Regions from separate parts of the Streptosporangium album genome, predicted to be linked through region 3. Evidence: riboswitches for the same ligand, from Rfam matches in the RefSeq annotation. Region 3 holds a riboswitch; each other region holds the start of a gene.
The links. Region 3 has a riboswitch for cyclic di-AMP ahead of FHR32_RS27425 (C40 family peptidase). Riboswitches for the same ligand answer to the same signal wherever they lie in the genome.
Positions count from the first base shown of each region.

Region 1: it holds a riboswitch for cyclic di-AMP, as region 3 does, so the genes downstream of both, FHR32_RS06575 (C40 family peptidase) here and FHR32_RS27425 (C40 family peptidase) in region 3, are expected to answer to the same signal.
Region 2: it holds a riboswitch for cyclic di-AMP, as region 3 does, so the genes downstream of both, FHR32_RS03570 (coiled-coil domain-containing protein) here and FHR32_RS27425 (C40 family peptidase) in region 3, are expected to answer to the same signal.
Region 4: it holds a riboswitch for cyclic di-AMP, as region 3 does, so the genes downstream of both, FHR32_RS45925 (C40 family peptidase) here and FHR32_RS27425 (C40 family peptidase) in region 3, are expected to answer to the same signal.

Region 1 is NZ_JACHJU010000001.1:1,373,610-1,377,812, forward strand. It holds gene FHR32_RS06565 (branched-chain amino acid aminotransferase) at 1-866, opposite strand, end outside; gene FHR32_RS06570 (3-isopropylmalate dehydrogenase) at 1,039-2,085, opposite strand; cyclic di-AMP (ydaO/yuaA leader) riboswitch at 2,228-2,459, shown strand; gene FHR32_RS06575 (C40 family peptidase) at 2,462-3,118, shown strand; gene FHR32_RS06580 (sigma-70 family RNA polymerase sigma factor) at 3,330-4,203, shown strand, end outside.
Region 2 is NZ_JACHJU010000001.1:772,729-776,931, forward strand. It holds gene FHR32_RS03560 (DeoR/GlpR family DNA-binding transcription regulator) at 1-582, shown strand, start outside; gene galT (galactose-1-phosphate uridylyltransferase) at 579-1,658, shown strand; cyclic di-AMP (ydaO/yuaA leader) riboswitch at 1,730-1,865, shown strand; gene FHR32_RS03570 (coiled-coil domain-containing protein) at 1,907-2,842, shown strand; gene FHR32_RS03575 (DinB family protein) at 2,906-3,412, shown strand; gene FHR32_RS03580 (MarR family winged helix-turn-helix transcriptional regulator) at 3,399-3,929, opposite strand; gene FHR32_RS03585 (M50 family metallopeptidase) at 3,987-4,203, opposite strand, start outside.
Region 3 is NZ_JACHJU010000002.1:787,067-791,269, forward strand. It holds gene FHR32_RS27410 (M48 family metalloprotease) at 34-324, opposite strand; gene FHR32_RS47370 (M48 family metalloprotease) at 378-530, opposite strand; gene FHR32_RS27420 (hypothetical protein) at 488-814, opposite strand; gene FHR32_RS46155 (hypothetical protein) at 811-939, opposite strand; cyclic di-AMP (ydaO/yuaA leader) riboswitch at 1,592-1,750, shown strand; gene FHR32_RS27425 (C40 family peptidase) at 1,857-2,390, shown strand; gene FHR32_RS27430 (hypothetical protein) at 2,468-3,253, shown strand; gene FHR32_RS27435 (M48 family metallopeptidase) at 3,250-4,203, shown strand, end outside.
Region 4 is NZ_JACHJU010000001.1:2,642,292-2,646,494, reverse strand. It holds gene lysX (bifunctional lysylphosphatidylglycerol synthetase/lysine--tRNA ligase LysX) at 1-441, shown strand, start outside; gene FHR32_RS12500 (TetR/AcrR family transcriptional regulator) at 582-1,208, opposite strand; gene FHR32_RS12495 (helix-turn-helix domain-containing protein) at 1,378-1,626, shown strand; gene FHR32_RS45925 (C40 family peptidase) at 1,648-2,694, opposite strand; cyclic di-AMP (ydaO/yuaA leader) riboswitch at 2,700-2,849, opposite strand; gene FHR32_RS12485 (amino-acid N-acetyltransferase) at 3,186-3,830, shown strand; gene FHR32_RS46655 (RDD family protein) at 3,951-4,203, shown strand, end outside.

The sequences.
Region 1 (4,203 bases), on a different contig from region 3:
GACAGGCGTCCCTCCTCGGCGGTCAGGCCCAGGTCGGAGGCGAGGGTGAGGATCGAGTCGCGGGTGATGCCGGGCAGGAGCGTGCCGGTGAGGGCCGGGGTGAGCAGGCGGTCGCCGTAGACGAAGAACAGGTTCATCCCGCCCATCTCCTCGACGTAGCGGTGCTCGCCCGCGTCGAGCCAGACCACCTGGTCGCAGCCCTGCTCGACGGCCTGGCGCTGGGCCACGAAGGCGGCCGCGTAGTTGCCGCCGCACTTGGCGAAGCCGGTGCCACCGGGCGCGGCCCGGGTGTATTCGGTGGACAGCCAGACCGAGACGGCGTTGCCCCCTCCGAAGTAGGCGGCCGCCGGGGAGGCGATCACCATGTAGCGGTAGTTCCTGGAGGGGTAGTTGACCCCCAGCGCGGGCTGCGTAGCGATCATGAAGGGGCGGAGATAGAGGCTGTGGCCCGGGGTGGTGGGGACCCACTCGCGATCGGTCTGGACGAGGAGCTCCAGCGACTCGACGAACGTCTCCTCAGGCAGCTCCGGCATGGCCATCCGCGCCGCCGACAGGTTGAAGCGGGCGGCGTTGGCGTACGGCCGGAAGGACGCGATCGCGCCGCTCTCCTGGCGGTAGGCCTTCAGACCCTCGAAGAACTCCTGGGCGTAGTGGAAGACCGCGGTCGCCGGGTCCAGGGTCAGCGGGCCGTACGGCATGAGCCGTGCGTCGCGCCAGCCCTCACCTTCGGTGTAGTCGATCGAGATCATGTGATCGGTGAAGGTCTGCCCGAATCCGGGGCTCGCCAATACCTGCTCGCGCTCGGCTGCGGTGCGCGCGTGGTCGGAGAGCTGCACGTCGAAGCTGAGCTTCTGAGCGGTGGTCATGACGGAGATCCTTCTCTTTGTGGCGGTCTGCCCTTGGGTCCATTCTGCAATGGACCGGGTAACGGGAAACTACTGCATTGATGTCGCATACCGGCAGTGCCGGGACAGACGAAGACGCGCCTGGCGGCTCGTGAGCCGCCAGGCGCGTCTGAGGTGAAAGAAGGCGGCTCTCTCAGCCGGCTACTCGGGCGGTGATGTCGTCGCCGATCTCGTGGGTGGTCCGCCCGGCCCAGCCGGCCAGCCGCTCGACCAGGTCCTCGGCCACCGCCTGCTCGACCCGGGCGGCCTCGCCGGACAGACCGAGGTGGTCCAGGAGCATGGCGACGGACAGGATGGTCGCGGTCGGGTCGGCCTTGCCCTGGCCCGCGATGTCGGGGGCGCTGCCGTGGACGGGCTCGAACATGCTCGGCGCGGTGCGGTCGGGGTTGACGTTGCCGCTGGCCGCCAGGCCGATGCCCCCGGCGATGGCGGCGCCGATGTCGGTGAGGATGTCGCCGAACAGGTTGTCGGTGACGATCACGTCGAACCGCTCCGGCTGGCTGACGAAGAACATCGAGGCCGCGTCGACGTGGCAGTAGTCGGTCTCGACGTCGGGATACTCCAGGCTGACCCGGTCGAATGTGCGGGCCCAGAGGTCACCGGCGTAGGCGAGCACGTTGGTCTTGTGGACCAGCGTCAGCTTCCTGCGCGTCCTGCCGAGCGCCTTGTCGAAGGCGTAGCGGACGACCCGCTCGACGCCGAACGCGGTGTTCACCGACTCCTGGGTGGCGATCTCGTGCGGCGTGCCCCGGCGCAGCACGCCGCCGGCCCCGGCATACGGTCCCTCGGTGCCCTCGCGGACGACGATCATGTCGACGTCCTCGGGGCGGGCCTTGCCCAGCGGGGACTCGACCCCGGGGAAGAGCTTGACCGGGCGGAGATTGACGTAGTGGTCGAGCTCGAAGCGGATCTTGAGCAGCAGGTCGCGCTCCAGGATGCCGGGGGGCACGCTGGGGTCGCCGATCGCGCCGAGCAGGATCGCGTCGTATCCCCGCAGCTCGTCCAGGACCGTCTCGGAAAGGATCTCACCGGTCTTGTGGTAGCGCTTGGCGCCAAGATCGTAAGTGGTGGTCTCCACCTTCGCGCCGACCGCTTCGAGGACCTTCAGACCCTCGGTGACGACCTCGACTCCGATCCCGTCTCCGGGGATGACTGCCAGGCGAATGTTACGCGCGTCCATGCAGGCACCTTACCGGCCCGTCTCGGTAATCGAACACTGATCTCACCCATCGGACGTTTCGCACCCCTGGACACCCCTGATCGTTTTGTCCAGTTTTGTGCAGTCTTGACCCTTTCGTGAAGTTTCGTTATGGTCCTCTGCATTCGAACCGATGCCTAATCCGTGCAGGCCGTTCCCCCTTTTCGGCCTGAGCGGAGCCGGGGAACCACTTCCGGGATCCACGGCCGTCCAGGACGTTTCGCTCCGTCAGTCGGAGCCATGTCCCGGGCCGCCTGCACGGGATCCCTTGGGGCGAATCAGCGCTTCTCGCGCCGTAGGGCGGCCTCCACGCCCGAGCCCGACAGCTAACCCGGCCGGCCTTATGGAAGGAACCATCTTGTCCGGCAAGATCTATCCCCGCGTCCTGCCCCTGCTCGTCGCCGGCGCCGCCGTGCTCGCGACCCCCTCCCTCGCCCTGGCGGACACCCCCACCCCCTCTCCCACCCCCACTCCCCCCGCCGCCGAAGCCCCGGCTCCCACCTCCCCCACGCCCGCCGCCGAGGTCCCGACGCTCACCGGCCCCAAGCTGAAGGCGGCCCTCGCCGCCAAGGCTCCGGTACCCGCCTGGAAGAAGGCCGTGAAGTGGGCCATGTCCAAGCGCGGCACGCCGTACGTCTGGGGCGGCACCGGCAACGGCGGCTTCGACTGCTCCGGCCTGATGCTCCGCGCCTACGGTGCCGCCGGGATCAAGCTGCCCCGCGTGACCTACGACCAGTACGCGGAGTTCCACAAGAAGGTCGCCTGGAAGGACCTCAGGCCCGGTGACCTGATCTTCTTCCACGGCCTCGGCCATGTCGGCATGATCAGCAGGCCCGGCTACATGGTCCACGCCCCGCAGACCGGGGACGTGGTCAAGGAGGAGAAGCTCACCTCCTGGCGCCGCAGCAGCTTCGCCGGCGCCGTCCGCCCCGACCGCAAGGGTGTCAAGCTCTCCATCGAGCAGGCCAAGCTCGCCGCCGCCCCCGCTCCCACGATGCTCCAGGCCACCTCCTGAGCAGCTGAGGTGCCGCGGGCCGGCCCGGCCCGCGGCACCTGCCCCGGCCCTGGCGCCGGCGCCAGGGTGTCCTGGCGTCTCATCCCCCTCTCGTCGGGCCCTTCTCCCCGGGACGCGCTGTCGGCCGGTCGCGATAGCTTTTCCGCCTGTCCACGGTCGCGACGGCCGCCGGCCACGGCGGGCGGACCGGCACACGAGGGGAAGGGTGATCATGGTCAGTGCGGAGACCCCACCGATCAGGGGCGAGGAGGACTCGCTCGCGGCCACGGCGCGGACGGCCGATGAGTCGTCGTTCACCGAACTCGTCGAACACCACCGGCATGAGCTGCGGGTGCACTGCTACCGGATGCTCGGCTCGTTCGAGGAGTCGGAGGATCTGGTGCAGGAGACGTTCCTGCGCGCGTGGCGCGGACGGGAGGGCTTTCAGGGCCGATCCACGTTCCGCGCGTGGCTGTACCGGATCGCGACGAACGCCTGTCTCGACTTCCTCGACCGCTTCCCCCGCCACCCGCGACCGCGCCAGGAGCCGATGATGGCCGATCCGGCCATGGCCGTGCCCCCGGCCGAGGTCTCGTGGCTGCAGCCCTACCCCGACCGGCTGCTGGATCCGATCACCCCGGACGACGCAGGACCGGCCACCGCGCTGATCGCCAAGGAGACGATCGAGCTGGCGTTCCTGGCCGCCATCCAGCATCTGCCGCCCAGGCAGCGGGCGGTGCTGATCCTGCGCGACGTGCTCGGCTGGTCGGCACCGGAGACCGCGGCGCTGCTGGAGGTGAGCGTCGCCTCGGTCAAGAGCACGCTGCAGCGGGCCCGGCCGGTGATGAGGGAGCACCTGCCCCCGCGCCGGCTGGAGTGGGCGCCGTCGGCCGACCCCAGCGGTGCCGAACGCGCGCTGCTTCAGCGCTACATCGACGCCGTCGAGCAGGCCGATCCCTCCATCCTGGCCGCGCTGCTCCGCGAGGACGCCTGGCAGACGATGCCGCCGGCGCCGATCTGGCTGGCAGGGCGCGAGGCGATCGTCGCGGCCTGGACACCCGCCATGATCGGTCCAGAGGCATGGGGCGACTGGCGGCTCCTGCCCA
Region 2 (4,203 bases), on a different contig from region 3:
ATGCGCCAGCAACCGGAGAAGGAGGCGATCGCCCGGCACGCCGCCCGGCTCGTCCGGCCCGGCACGGCGATCGCGCTGTCAGCGGGGACGACCACCTGGACGCTCGCCCACTTCCTGGTCGACGTGCCCGATCTGACCGTGATCACCAACTCGATCTGGATCGCCGACGTCTTCCACCGCTCGCCCCGCGCCGACCGCACCGTCGTGCTGACCGGCGGTGTCCGCACGCCCTCCGACGCGCTGGTCGGCCCGGTCGCCGTGGCGGCGATCCGCAGGCTCCACGTGGACACCCTGTTCCTCGGCGTGCACGGGATGAGCGCCCGTGCCGGGTTCACCACCCCCAACCTGCTGGAGGCGGAGACCGACCACGAACTGGTCGCCTCCGCGCACCGCCTGGTGGTGCTCACCGACCACACCAAGTGGGGGACGATCGGGATCAGCACGATCGCCGAGCTGGCCCAGGCCCACGTGGTGATCACCGACTCCGGCCTGCCGGACGAGGCCCGTGACGAGCTCGCCGCCCAGGTGGGAGAGCTGATCATTACCCAGCCGCAGCCGGAGAGCGAGGCCATCACCCGATGAAGCGCACGATCACCCACCTGGCGGACGGCCGGGAGCTGTTCTACTTCGACCGCGACGACGCCGCCGACCGCGGTGCGATCGACGGACGCGACCTGCCGTCCCGTCCTCCGGCCTCCGAGCTGCGCTACGACCCGCTCACCGAGGAGTGGATCGCGGTGGCCGGTCACCGCCAGGGCCGCACCTTCCTCCCGCCGGCGAGCGAGTGCCCACTCTGCCCGTCAACTCCCGGCCACCCGACCGAGATCCCCTCGGGGGCCTACGAGGTGGCGGTCTTCGAGAACCGCTTCCCCTCCTTCTCCTCCCAGACGGGCGACTACAGCCAGGTCGGAGGGTTGAGCGAGGTCCGCCCGGGGGTCGGCCGGTGCGAGGTGGTCTGCTTCACCTCCGACCACGACTCGTCCTTCTCCCGCCTCTCCGCCGACCAGGTCGACCTGGTCATGGAGGCCTGGATCGACCGGACGGCGGAGCTGTCCGCGACCCCCGGCGTGGAGCAGGTGTTCTGCTTCGAGAACCGGGGAGCGGAGATCGGCATCACCCTGACCCACCCCCATGGCCAGATCTACGCCTACCCCTACGTGACTCCGCGCACCCGGCTCTCCCTCGGCGCGGCCGAGCGACACCGGGAGCGGACGGGCGGCAACCTGTTCGCCGACGTACTCGCCGCCGAGCGCGAGGCGGAGGTCCGGGTGGTGGCGTCGAACGAGCACTGGACGGCCTTCGTCCCCGCCGCGGCACGCTGGCCCGTGGAGGTTCACCTCTACCCCCACCGGCAGATCCCGGACCTGTGCGCGCTGGAGGCCGCCGAGCGGGCGGCGTTCGGCCCGCTCTACACGGACGTGCTCCGCCGGCTGGACGGACTGTTCGGTGTGGCCATGCCGTACGTCGCGGCCTGGCAGCAGGCGCCGGCGAATGTCGGCCGCGACCTTTCCTACGCGCATCTGGAGCTGTTCAGCATCCGCCGGGCGCCCGACAAGCTGAAGTATCTCGCCGGATCGGAGGCCGCCATGGGGGCCTTCGTGAACGACGTCCTGCCCGAGGAGACGGCACGGCTCCTCAGGTCCGTTGTCACGGAATGATCACTTATTGATCTCAGATTAGGGTCGCATTACCTAGCGTTTACCACTACTATCCTCACCCATCGGAGCTTGTGTCCGATATGCCTAATTCCGGGCGCGTCGCCCGGGAGCCGGGGAACCACCGCACCTGGGGTGAACCACTTCGGTGGAAGGGCCTCCTCCAGCCCGAACCCGTCAGCTAACCCGGCAGGCGCGAGGAGAGGAGAGTCGTGGCGGCTCCATCCCCCACGTTCCGTCGCCATGCGGCTTTGACCGTTTCCCTGATTCTGGCCCTCACGTTCAACCTGGGCACCGCGACCGCGGGCAACGCGGAGCCCCGGCCGGACGAGTCCAAGCTCCGCGCCGAGCTGGTGACACTGAACAAGAAGGTCGACAAACTCATCGAGGCCTACGCGGCCAAACGTGAATCCCTCAAGAAGGCACAAGAGGCCGAGGTGACGGCCAAGGCGGACCTGCGCAGAGCCGAGGAGTCCTACGCCGAAGCCAGCCGGCAGGTCGAATCCATCGCCCAGCTCCGCTACCAGAGCAACACGGGCGACCTGCCCTCACTGCTGTTCTCCGCCGACCTGGGCGGCTCTGTGATCATGGAACAGCTCACCGCTCAGCAGAGCACCTCCCTGCAGGCCTTCGCCCGGAGCCGGGATCTCAGGCAACAGGCGGCGGACAGGGCGGCCCGGCTCACCAAGGAGATCGCCGAGGAGACCCAGGCGGTGGAGGCCCAGCGCAAGGAGGCCGAGAAGGTGATCGGTGACATCGAGGAGAAGCTCGACACGCTCGTCCCCACGGGCTCCGGCCGCCGCGCCGACGGGAGCTGGGCCCCCCAGCTGCCCACGGGCGCCGACAACATCACCGACCGCACCCGGATCATGCGCGGAGCCGTACAGAAACGCTTCTCCCTCCCCTACGAGGTCGGCTGCTACCGTGCCGAGAACGACGGTGGCGAGCACCCGCTCGGGCGGGCCTGCGACTTCATGATGAGCACCGGCGGGTCGATGCCCTCCGCGGCCCATGTCACCCTCGGCGACGAGATCGCCGCCTGGGCCATCGAGAACAGGGCCACCCTCGGTGTCAAATACGTGATCTGGCGCCAGCGCATCAACTCAGGCTCCGGTTGGAGCTCCATGTCTGACCGCGGCGGTGTCACCGCCAATCACTTCGACCACGTCCACATCTCGATGCTCTGAGCCGGGCGCGTCCGATGAAAAAAGATGTGACAGTGGCCACGCGCGCGGTCATGATGGGGCCTCATGGCTGACAATCGCGTTGATCCCCCCTATGTCGCCGACGAACTCCCCATGTTGCGCTCATGGCTGGACTGGCATCGGGAGACCTTGGCCGTCAAGTGCGCCGGGCTGTCGGAGGAGCAGCTCCGGCTGCGCGCGGCCGGGCCGTCGACGCTCTCCTTGCTGGGACTGGTCCGCCATCTGACCGAGGTGGAACGCCACTGGTTCCGTAACATCCTCAACGGCGAGAACAGCCCGGGGATCTACTGGACCGACCAGGAGCCCGACGGCGACTTCGACCTGGTGGACACCGCCTCCGCCGGGGAGGCGTTCGCCCGCTGGCATACCGAGATCGCCCGCGCCCGCGAACTCTCCGCAGGACTGTCCCTTGAGACCGTGGGCAAGCAGCAGCGCAAGGGAGAGGACGTCTCGCTGCGCTGGATCTTCATCCACATGATCGAGGAGTATGCCCGGCACAACGGCCACGCCGACATCATCCGTGAGCAGATCGACGGCGTCACCGGGGAGTAGTGGATTCTCCGGCTCCCTCAACCGCCCCAGCGATCACCTGATCGAGGTCGGCCAGGTCCGCCGGGTGGGCCACGGCCGCTGCGGCGAAGCGGGTGAGCAGCCGGGCGAAGACCTCACGATCGGTCTCGTCCCAGTCGGCGATCAGGCCGTCCAGGTAGATACGCCGGTGGCGGACGACGACCTCCAGCACCCGGTGCCCCCGGCCGCTCAGCACCAGCCGGGCACGCCGGGCGTCCACTTCCGACTCCTCGCGCTCCACGAACCCCGCGCCGATGGCGTCGTTGACCAGCCTGCTGGCCGTGGACGGATCCACGTCCAGCTGCTCGGCGACGGCGCCGACGGTCACCTCGGACAGGTCGAGACTCAGCTTGTGCACGGCGTGGACGACCATCACGTTCGACAGCTGCACCGGCCTCTGCGGGTCCGTCGACCTGCGTGCGCGCAGTGGCCGCGCCCAGATGCGGCGCAACCGGAACAGCGCCACGTCGATCGCCGCTCCCGGCGTCCCGTCCCTCACGGAGCAACTCTACCGGCGCGGGACCCGCCTGCCCCGCGTCCGACGCGGCCCGGCGGATCAGCCGGTGAGACGGATGGGGTTCACCAGGTCGGCGTAGAGGAGCAGGCCGAACAGGATCATCATCGTGAAGGCCAGCGCGTAGGTCAGCGGGAGCACCTTGGCGATGTCCACGTGCGCCGGCTCCGGCCTGCGGGTGACACGGGCGAAGGCTCGCTTGATCCCCTCCCAGAGCCCACCGGCGACGTGGCCGCCGTCAAGCGGCAGCAGAGGGATC
Region 3 (4,203 bases):
CGAGGCTCCTCTGCAGACCCCCGCGGTTCCCCGTCAGACGCGCCAGACGGTGATGCAGAGCAGGGGCGCCACCAGTACGGCAAGGGGCCCGCTGAGCAGGATGCCGGCTGTCGAATAGGCGGCGGCAGGTGCCCAGTCCGACCGCTTGTCCCGCTGGTCGAGAAGGCGTTCCACCCGGTGGACGACCGCCTTGTCCGCCAGGGCCGGCGTCCCGCCTCCGCCGGGCCGGCCGCGGGGGTGGCCCATCCGCACCAGGGCGCGAGCCAGCGACAGCTCGCCGTGGGCGCGGCGGGCCTGGTCGTCTGCCGGCATCTCCAGCAACACCGGGACGACCTCGCGGGCCGTCCGAGCTGCGCTCAGCCAGGGAAACGCCTGGCTCAGCGCGATGAACGGCAGCAGGATGAGGTCATGGCGGCCTCGTGCGTGCGCTCGTGCCTGATCACGGCCTGCAGTTCTCGCGGGCTCAGTAGGTCCAGCGTCCCCTGGCTCAGCACGATGCGGGCATGTCGTCCTGGGACGCAGTACGCCACGGGCTCTTCACTCGGCAGGACGTAGGCGTCGTGGAGGAAGGAGTGATCTGCCAGACCAGCGTGTGCATGCCGTGCGGGAAGAGCACGGCCAGCGGCGCGGCTGCGGCCACCAGGCCCACTCCGACCGCTCCCAGCCCGCCGGACAGGCCGATGGCCTGCCAGAGGACGAGCGCGGCACGGGGACACCGATGAGTCCACGGTGCGGCGGCCAAGTGTTCGGCCACCCGTCCGCCGAGCACGACGGGCGTCAGCGAGATCCCCGCGGAGATCAACCAGAGGATCACGGAGCAACTCCGTCTCGCCCCTCGAGCGCGTCCCGAAGGGCCGCGGCCACCTCGGGCGACACCGTGCCGACGAAACGGTTCACCGCCGCTTCGAGATCGCCGGCTTCGTCGAGGGCGGCACGCATGGTCTCGGCGACGAATCTTCTGGTACGTCACCCTGCACAACCTCGCCCGGCGCCACCTGCCCGTCCCCGCCGGTGTGCGCCGCGCGATCGGGGCGGTCATCGGCTACCACGCGGTCGCCCTCACCATCTGGTCCCTTGGCGTCATCACCCTGATCGGCATCCGGTTCTGGTCGTACTGGACCACCTTGGTGTGACCATTCCCGTCCGTCATGCTCGATCTTCCGGGAAGCGATGAAGGCCGCAACGCTCGCCGGCCCGTCGCTTCCCTGCCCCCTGGCCGGTGCCGGAGGTTCGGCGGCGACTTCGCGGCGATCTAGACGTATAGGACGGCCGTTCCGCGGGCCGGAGAGAAAGAGATCAAACCTGATGTGACAAATGTTACAGGAGTGGCGTTTTTTGGATCATGATCCGTGGAATGTGACGAGGGTCATATCCGGATGAGGGAACCGCATATCACGCAATGATCACGAGGTGGGGAAGAGCTTTATCGATCTCCGTATTCATGGCATTGCTTTGCCGAAATATGGTGTTCGAGGTAGCTTCTGGCGTCGCGGTGACACGCCATGTCACCGCATTGCGCGCCTGCTCCCCGGAGCAGGCGTTCCGTTAGAAATCCAACCGGCCGTCGCTCCCCCGAGGGGTTGATCCCCGTCGCGGCGGCCTGCCGAATCCGTGCAGCCAGGAGGCGCGGAACCGGGGACCCATGGGCCCTCAGAGGAGGGCCAGGGGTGAATCGGCATATGTCATGCCGTAGGGCGACTTCCCTGCCCGAATCCGTCAGCTAACCCGGTAGGCATCAGTGGAAGTCCCAAGGAGAAATCCTGTCTACCACCCTGCGTAACCCCCGTCTGTCGCGCCTTGCCCGCCTTTCCCTGGGCGGTGCCGTACTCACTCTGACCGCTTCCTCGGGAGCGGTCGTGCTGGGATCCACGACGGCACAGGCGACGGCCGACACCGGGCCCACTCTCCAGGTCAGAAGCACCGACTCTCAGGTTGAGAGGACGGTTCAGGCCCCCGCCGCCGCGGCGCGGAGCAGCGCCAAGAAGGCGAAGGCCAAGAAGACCACGTTGAGCAGAGCCGCACTGCAGAAGGTGAAGGCCGGTAAGGCGGTCTCGGCGGCCAGGAAGCAGATCGGCGATCCGTACCGGTGGGGAGCCTCCGGTCCCGGCGCGTTCGACTGCTCCGGGCTCGTCCAGTACGCGTGGCGCAAGGCCGGTGTGACCCTCCCCAGGATCACGACCAGCCAGTACCGCGCCGTCAGGAAGAAGGTCTCGTGGAGCCGTCTGCGCCCCGGTGACCTGATGTTCTTCTACGGCAAGGGCCACGTGGGCATGTACGTCGGCAAGGGCAAGATGGTGCACTCGCCGAGCAGCGGCAAGACGGTCCGGTCCGTGAGCCTGAAGGGGTACTACAAGTCCTCCTTCGCCGGAGCGGTCCGCCCCGGCGGCTGACCGAGGGAATCCGGCCCCGTCCGTCCTCCCGGGGACGGACGGGGCCGCTCCATGTCCGTCAAGTAGCATCGGCTCATATGTCCGTCCCGAGAGGGCGCCGCGCCGTGCTCACCGGGATGCTGGCGCTGATGAGCGCAGGCCTGGTCACCGGGGCGGAGCCGCCTTCGGGGGAGACGCGCGGCCCGTGGCCCGGCGCCGCCACCGTGGTCCGCGGTGAGGACTCCGTCGTGATCGGCCACCATGTCCCGCCCGCGCGCCTGCGCGACCTGGCCTCCAGAGCCGACCGCGCCCGCCGGGCCGTCGGGCGGATCTGGGGACCGGTCCGGGCCGTGATCCTCTTCCCCGCCACCGACGCGGAGGCGGCGGCGCTCGCGGGCGCCGGAAGCACCCGTGGCCTGGCCGCGATGGCCACCTCCGACCGGGTGATCGTCCTGCCGTCGGGCTACGCGAGGCTCAACGAGACGGGGCGGGACGTGGTGATCGCTCACGAGCTCACGCACCTGGCCACCGGGGCGACCCGGGGCGGCCGGGTGCCGATGTGGCTGTCGGAGGGGTTCGCCGACTACGTGGGATACCGCGACTCCGGGATCGGGGTCCGCGAGGCCGCCGCCGAACTCGCCCAGGAGGTGCGCGCGGGCCTGCTGCCCACCCGGCTGCCCGTGGCCGCCGACTTCGCCCCCGGCGCCCCGAGGCTGGCACAGGCCTACGAGGAGGCGTGGCTCGCCTGCCGCTACATCGCGGAGCGCTTCGGTGAGAAGGCACTGGTGAGGCTCTACGGTAGCGATGTCGGCAGCGCGCTGGGCCTGTCGCAGGCGGAGCTCACCGCCGCGTGGCGTGATCACCTCCGGAGGGAACTGGAATGACGCGAACCATGACGGAGGCGCGCCCGGATATCCGGGCGGCGGGGTGGGCGCTGGCCGCCCTCGGCGTGGTCACGCTGGCGGTCGTGGCGTTCACCACGCCCTGGCGGGTCCTGCCCGCCACAGCCCCGCCTCTCGTCCCGGACCCGGCCCGTGACTTCACCCCCGGCCAGGTCGCCCGCGCCGACACCTTCGACGCCGCGGTCAGCGCGCCCGCCTACCTCTCGCTCGGCCTGACCCTGGTGGTGGCCGGGATCCTGGTGGGCACCCCGCTGGGCGCGTGGCTCGTCGGCCGGCTGAGGGGCCCGTGGTGGCTGAGGGCGTTGCTGGGCGTCCTCGTCATCTCGGTGGCGGTGGCGGTCCTGCGCTGGCCCCTGGGAATGTGGTCGGAGACCCAGCTGCGCGCGTTCGGCCTGTCCACCCAGGACTGGCTGTCCTGGACCGCCGACCGGATCAAGAACATCGGCATCGGGACCGCGCTGACCGCGATCATGGTGCTCGCGGTGGTCGCGCTGGCACGCCGCTACCGGCGCTGGTGGATCCCCGCGGCGATCGGCGCGTTCACGCTGACCGTGGTCGTCTCCTTCGCCTACCCGGTGGTGGTCGAACCGATCTTCAACGACTTCACGCCGATGCCCGCCGGGCAGCTCCGCGACGACCTGCTCACCATGGCCGCCCGCGACGGGGTGCCCGTCGAGGATGTCCTGGTGGCCGACGCCTCCCGGCGGACCACCGCGCTCAACGCCTACGTCTCCGGGTTCGGCGCGACCCGCAGGATCGTGGTCTACGACACGCTGCTCCGGGCGCCCAGGGACGAGGTCGAGCTGGTGGTCGCGCACGAGCTGGGCCACGCCAAGGCCGGTGACGTGCTGTACGGCACGCTCGTCGGCGGCCTGGGCGCGGCCTGCGGGGCGTGCCTGCTCTACCTGCTGACGTCCTGGAGGCCGCTACGG
Region 4 (4,203 bases), on a different contig from region 3:
GACATCCACTGGGACCCGAAGTGGGGCCAGGGCAAGCTCGTTCAGGAGATCTTCGAGGAACTCGTCGAGCACACCCTCATCCAGCCCACGTTCGTCATGGACTACCCGCTGGAGACCTCCCCGCTGACCCGCCAGCACCGCGACAATCCGCTCCTCACCGAGAAGTGGGACCTGATCGGGTTCGGCACCGAACTCGGCACCGCCTACTCGGAGCTGGTCGACCCGGTCGAGCAGCGCCGCCGCCTCACCGAGCAGTCCCTGCTCGCCGCCGGGGGCGACCCCGAGGCCATGCAGCTTGACGAGGACTTCCTCACCGCCCTGGAATATGCCATGCCGCCCACCGGTGGCATGGGGCTCGGTGTGGACCGTCTCGTCATGGCCTTCACCGGCAGAAACATCCGCGAAACGATCCTGTTCCCCCTGGTCAAGCCAGCAGGCTGAGCCGGGCGGGGCGTGACCGTTCCCCATGCGGGCGGTGCCGGGGCCAGACCCGGCGCCGTCGCGAGGGCCTGCGCCCGGCTGGGCCCGTACGGCCTGCGGGCCCAGCCGGGGTAAGTCGGCATCGGGAACCCCGTCCGGACTCAGCGCGGTTCCGGCAACGGGTCCGCCGGTCTCACGGGAGTGCGGGCGAGCCCTGCCATCAGCCAGCGCAGTGACTCGGTGAACAGCTGGGGCGGCACTGCGGCGCGGTCGACGCGGCGCTGCATGACGAGCCCCTCGAAGAGTCCGATGATCGCGGTCGCCACGAGGGCGGGATCGTGTCCCCCGCAGTGCGGGGCCACCAGGCGGGCGACCGCCGCACGGGGAGCCCACCAGCGGGCGGCCAGACGGTCGAGTAATTCCGGCCGGGTCAGCGCATAGCGCAGAAACTCCATTTCCAGCGTGCTCCGTACCGTGTGATGATCAGCCACTCCAGCCAGATATGCCCCAAATGCCGCAAAGGTGGTCTCGTCTCCCTCCCATTGGGAGGCGATTTCCCCGACGTGGTCAAGGGGGTGGGAGACCCGCTCGTCAAAGAGCGTGAGGAAGAGCTCGTTCTTTCCGGCGAAATGGGAGTAGAGGGCACCGACCGTGTGGCCGGCCCTGAAGGCGATCTCGTCGACGGAGGCGCCGGCGAAACCTTGTTCTGCGAAGACTTCGGCCGCTGCGGACAACAGACGCTTGCGGGTGCGTGCCTTGGCTTCGCTCCGGCTTAACCGCAAAGGCACCGACATATCATGAGTACTTCACGTAGCGGCCGCTATGTCAATAGCGTCCGCCACCTCTATGGAGAAGAGAACTTGACGACCTTTGAACAAGGCGTTTACCGTTCCTGACGGGCGGCATTGATTCCAACATACTCACGCCTGAGTTTCAGAGCGGGGGGAGCGACTCTAGATGGCATATCCGGAAGTGGATTCCCGTCGCGACGACAGACTCCTGGGCGCGGGCGAGATCGGTCTCAGTGACGAAGATCTCGTGCTCCTGGCAGAACTTGCCAAGGGCGTCACCGTGGACCGGGTGGGGCGTCGTCTCGACATCAGTGGCCGGACCGTCCGGCGCAGGCTCCGCGGGATCTGCGACCGCATCGGCGTGGCCACGGCGATCGAGGCCGTGGCCTGGGCCGCTCGCCGCCGACTGATCTAGGTCCTGTCCCGGTCGCCCGCCTCAGTCCGCGATCCGCACGCCGCCGGCGAAGGGGCGGTTGTCGATCGAGGCGATGTGGATGACGTCACCGGTCTGCGGGGCGTGGACCATCATGCCCGCGCCGATGTAGATCCCGACGTGGTGCAGGTCGCTGTAGAAGAAGACCAGATCGCCGGGGCGCAGCTGGTCTCTGGACACGTGGGTGCCCGCGGTCCACTGGTCACCGGTGTAGTGAGGCAGGCTGATGCCGACCTTCTGGTAGGCCCACATGACCAGGCCGGAGCAGTCGAAGGAGCCGGGCCCCTCGGCGCCCCAGACGTACGGCTTGAGCTGCTGGGTGAGCGCCCAGCGGGCGGCCTCGGCGGCCTTGCCGCTGCCGACGATCGGCACGCTGATCCGCACCCTGCTGCCTATGGTGGTCTTGGCCCGGCTGCGCACCTCGCTGAACAGGTTGCTCTCGACCTTGGCGACCAGACGTTCGATCTTGGTGCGCTTGGTGCCGATCTCCTCGAGGAGTCCCTTCACCTCGGCGGTCCGGGCCTTGGCGCTGGCCTGGGCCCGCTCAGCGTTCTTGATCGCCTGGGCGACCTGGGCGACCTCCTCGCTCTGTTGCTGCTGGAGGGCGTAGCTCGTGGTGGCCCGGTCGAGGAAGGCGTCGGGATCGTTCGACTGGGTGAAGGCGAGAGCCGAGCCCAGCCCGCCCGACATGTAGGAGCGCTGCGCCAGGAGGGTGGCCTTGGTGCGGCGGGAGGCGAGCTCGGACTCGCTGCCGGCGAGGGTCTTCTTGGCCGTCTCCGCGGCGCGCTGGGCCTGCTTGAGCTTGACGCGCCCGCCGTTGTACTGCTCGCTCAGCGTCTCGATCTCGGTGTGCAGCTTCTCGGCCTGCTTGGCGAGTTCCTTCAGGTTGGGCTGCGGGTCGGCGGTGGCCGCGACCAGAGGGGTGCCGAGGGTCAGGGAGGCGAAGGCCAGCCCGATGACCGCCATCCGGCAGGTGAGTCCACGTGAGACGTGTTCCCGGCGGGCATGTCTACCCTCGCGCTTTCCCTCAGGGTTGCGCGTGCGCTTCACCAACAGGCTCCTCTCTCGGCCGCCTACCGGGTTAGCTGACGGGTTCGGGCCGGAGGCAGCCCTACCGAGGTGCCGGTGGCACCTCGGATTCACCCCAGGGACGTGGAGGGTGGGTCCCCGGTTCCCCGGTTCCGGGGATTCGGCGGGTCAGCTCTTTACCCTGCTGACATCGAGCACGGACATTAGTGCAATTGGAGGTTCATGCTCAACCAGAACTACAAACTCGGTAGAGGTTTCACAACTGGCACGTCACGGCGAGATCACACATCTTCATGATCAACATGCGCATTACGCTGGTTTTATCCGTCTTTTGAGTGCTCATGACGGAAGTCTTCGCAGGTCCAGAGCCCCGTGAAAGGCGGATTCCGACTCTTGCCGAGGCAGCCGGCCCGGCGTGGCCACTGAGCCACCGCAGGCCATCTGGTGTCTGCGAGGTGGGAGTTAAGGGTGAGCCGTAACTCGAGAGAGTTGAGGACGTACGCTGATCGGTCATGGAGCAGGTTGCGGAGCACTCCCCTACGCAGGCCGTACACGGCACCGGGAAAGCAGGTCAGGAGGCCGGGCCCGGGGGCGGAAGTGCAGACCCCGAGCGGGACCACCGGGAGGCCGAGGCCGACGAGGCCACGGTCCGGGTGCGGCGCGCCCGCACCCGGGACGTGCGTGTCATCCGGCGGCTCGTCGACACCTACGGGGGCGCCGGCCGCCGCCTCCTGGAGAAGGCCACGGTCACCCTGTACGAGGACGTCCAGGAGTTCTGGGTCGCCGAGCAGACGGGTGCCGTGGTGGGCTGCGGGGCGCTCCACGTGCTCTGGGAGGACCTCGCGGAGATCCGCACCGTCGCCGTCGACCCCGGCTGCCGGGGGCTGGGCATCGGCAACCGGATCGTCTCGGAACTCATCCGCACCGCCGGCGAGCTCGGGCTGCGCAGGGTCTTCTGCCTCACCTTCGAGGTCGGATTCTTCGCCCGGCACGGATTCCGGGAGATCCAGGGCACACCCGTCTCCCCGGAGGTCTACGCCGAGCTTCTCGCCTCCTATGACGAGGGTGTCGCGGAGTTTCTCGACCTGGAGCATGTCAAGCCGAACACCCTGGGAAACACCCGGATGCTGCTCCACCTGACCGAGGACCAGCGCTGACATTGCCGTGGCGGTTACTGATCGGAAAGATGACTGTTGATACCTATGTCGATACCTTGTGCTGCAGCAAGCATGTGCGTCTCACATATGCCACATGCGCAGTCGAAGTGAGGTGACGCGGTGAGCATCGGACAGCCGCCGTACCAGGATGATCCCGACCGCGATCGCACACCGTCGGGACAGCCGGAGTACGGGCAGCACAGTGGGGGCCGAGACCATGACGAACACGACCCCGATGTAACGATTGTGGGATACCGAGCGGAGGCGTCACAGCCGCACACCGGTCCGGGACAGGCCCAGCCGGGGTACGGGCAGCAGCAGTACGGCCAGCAGCCGGGGTACGGACAGCAGCCGGGGTACGGCCAGCAGCAGC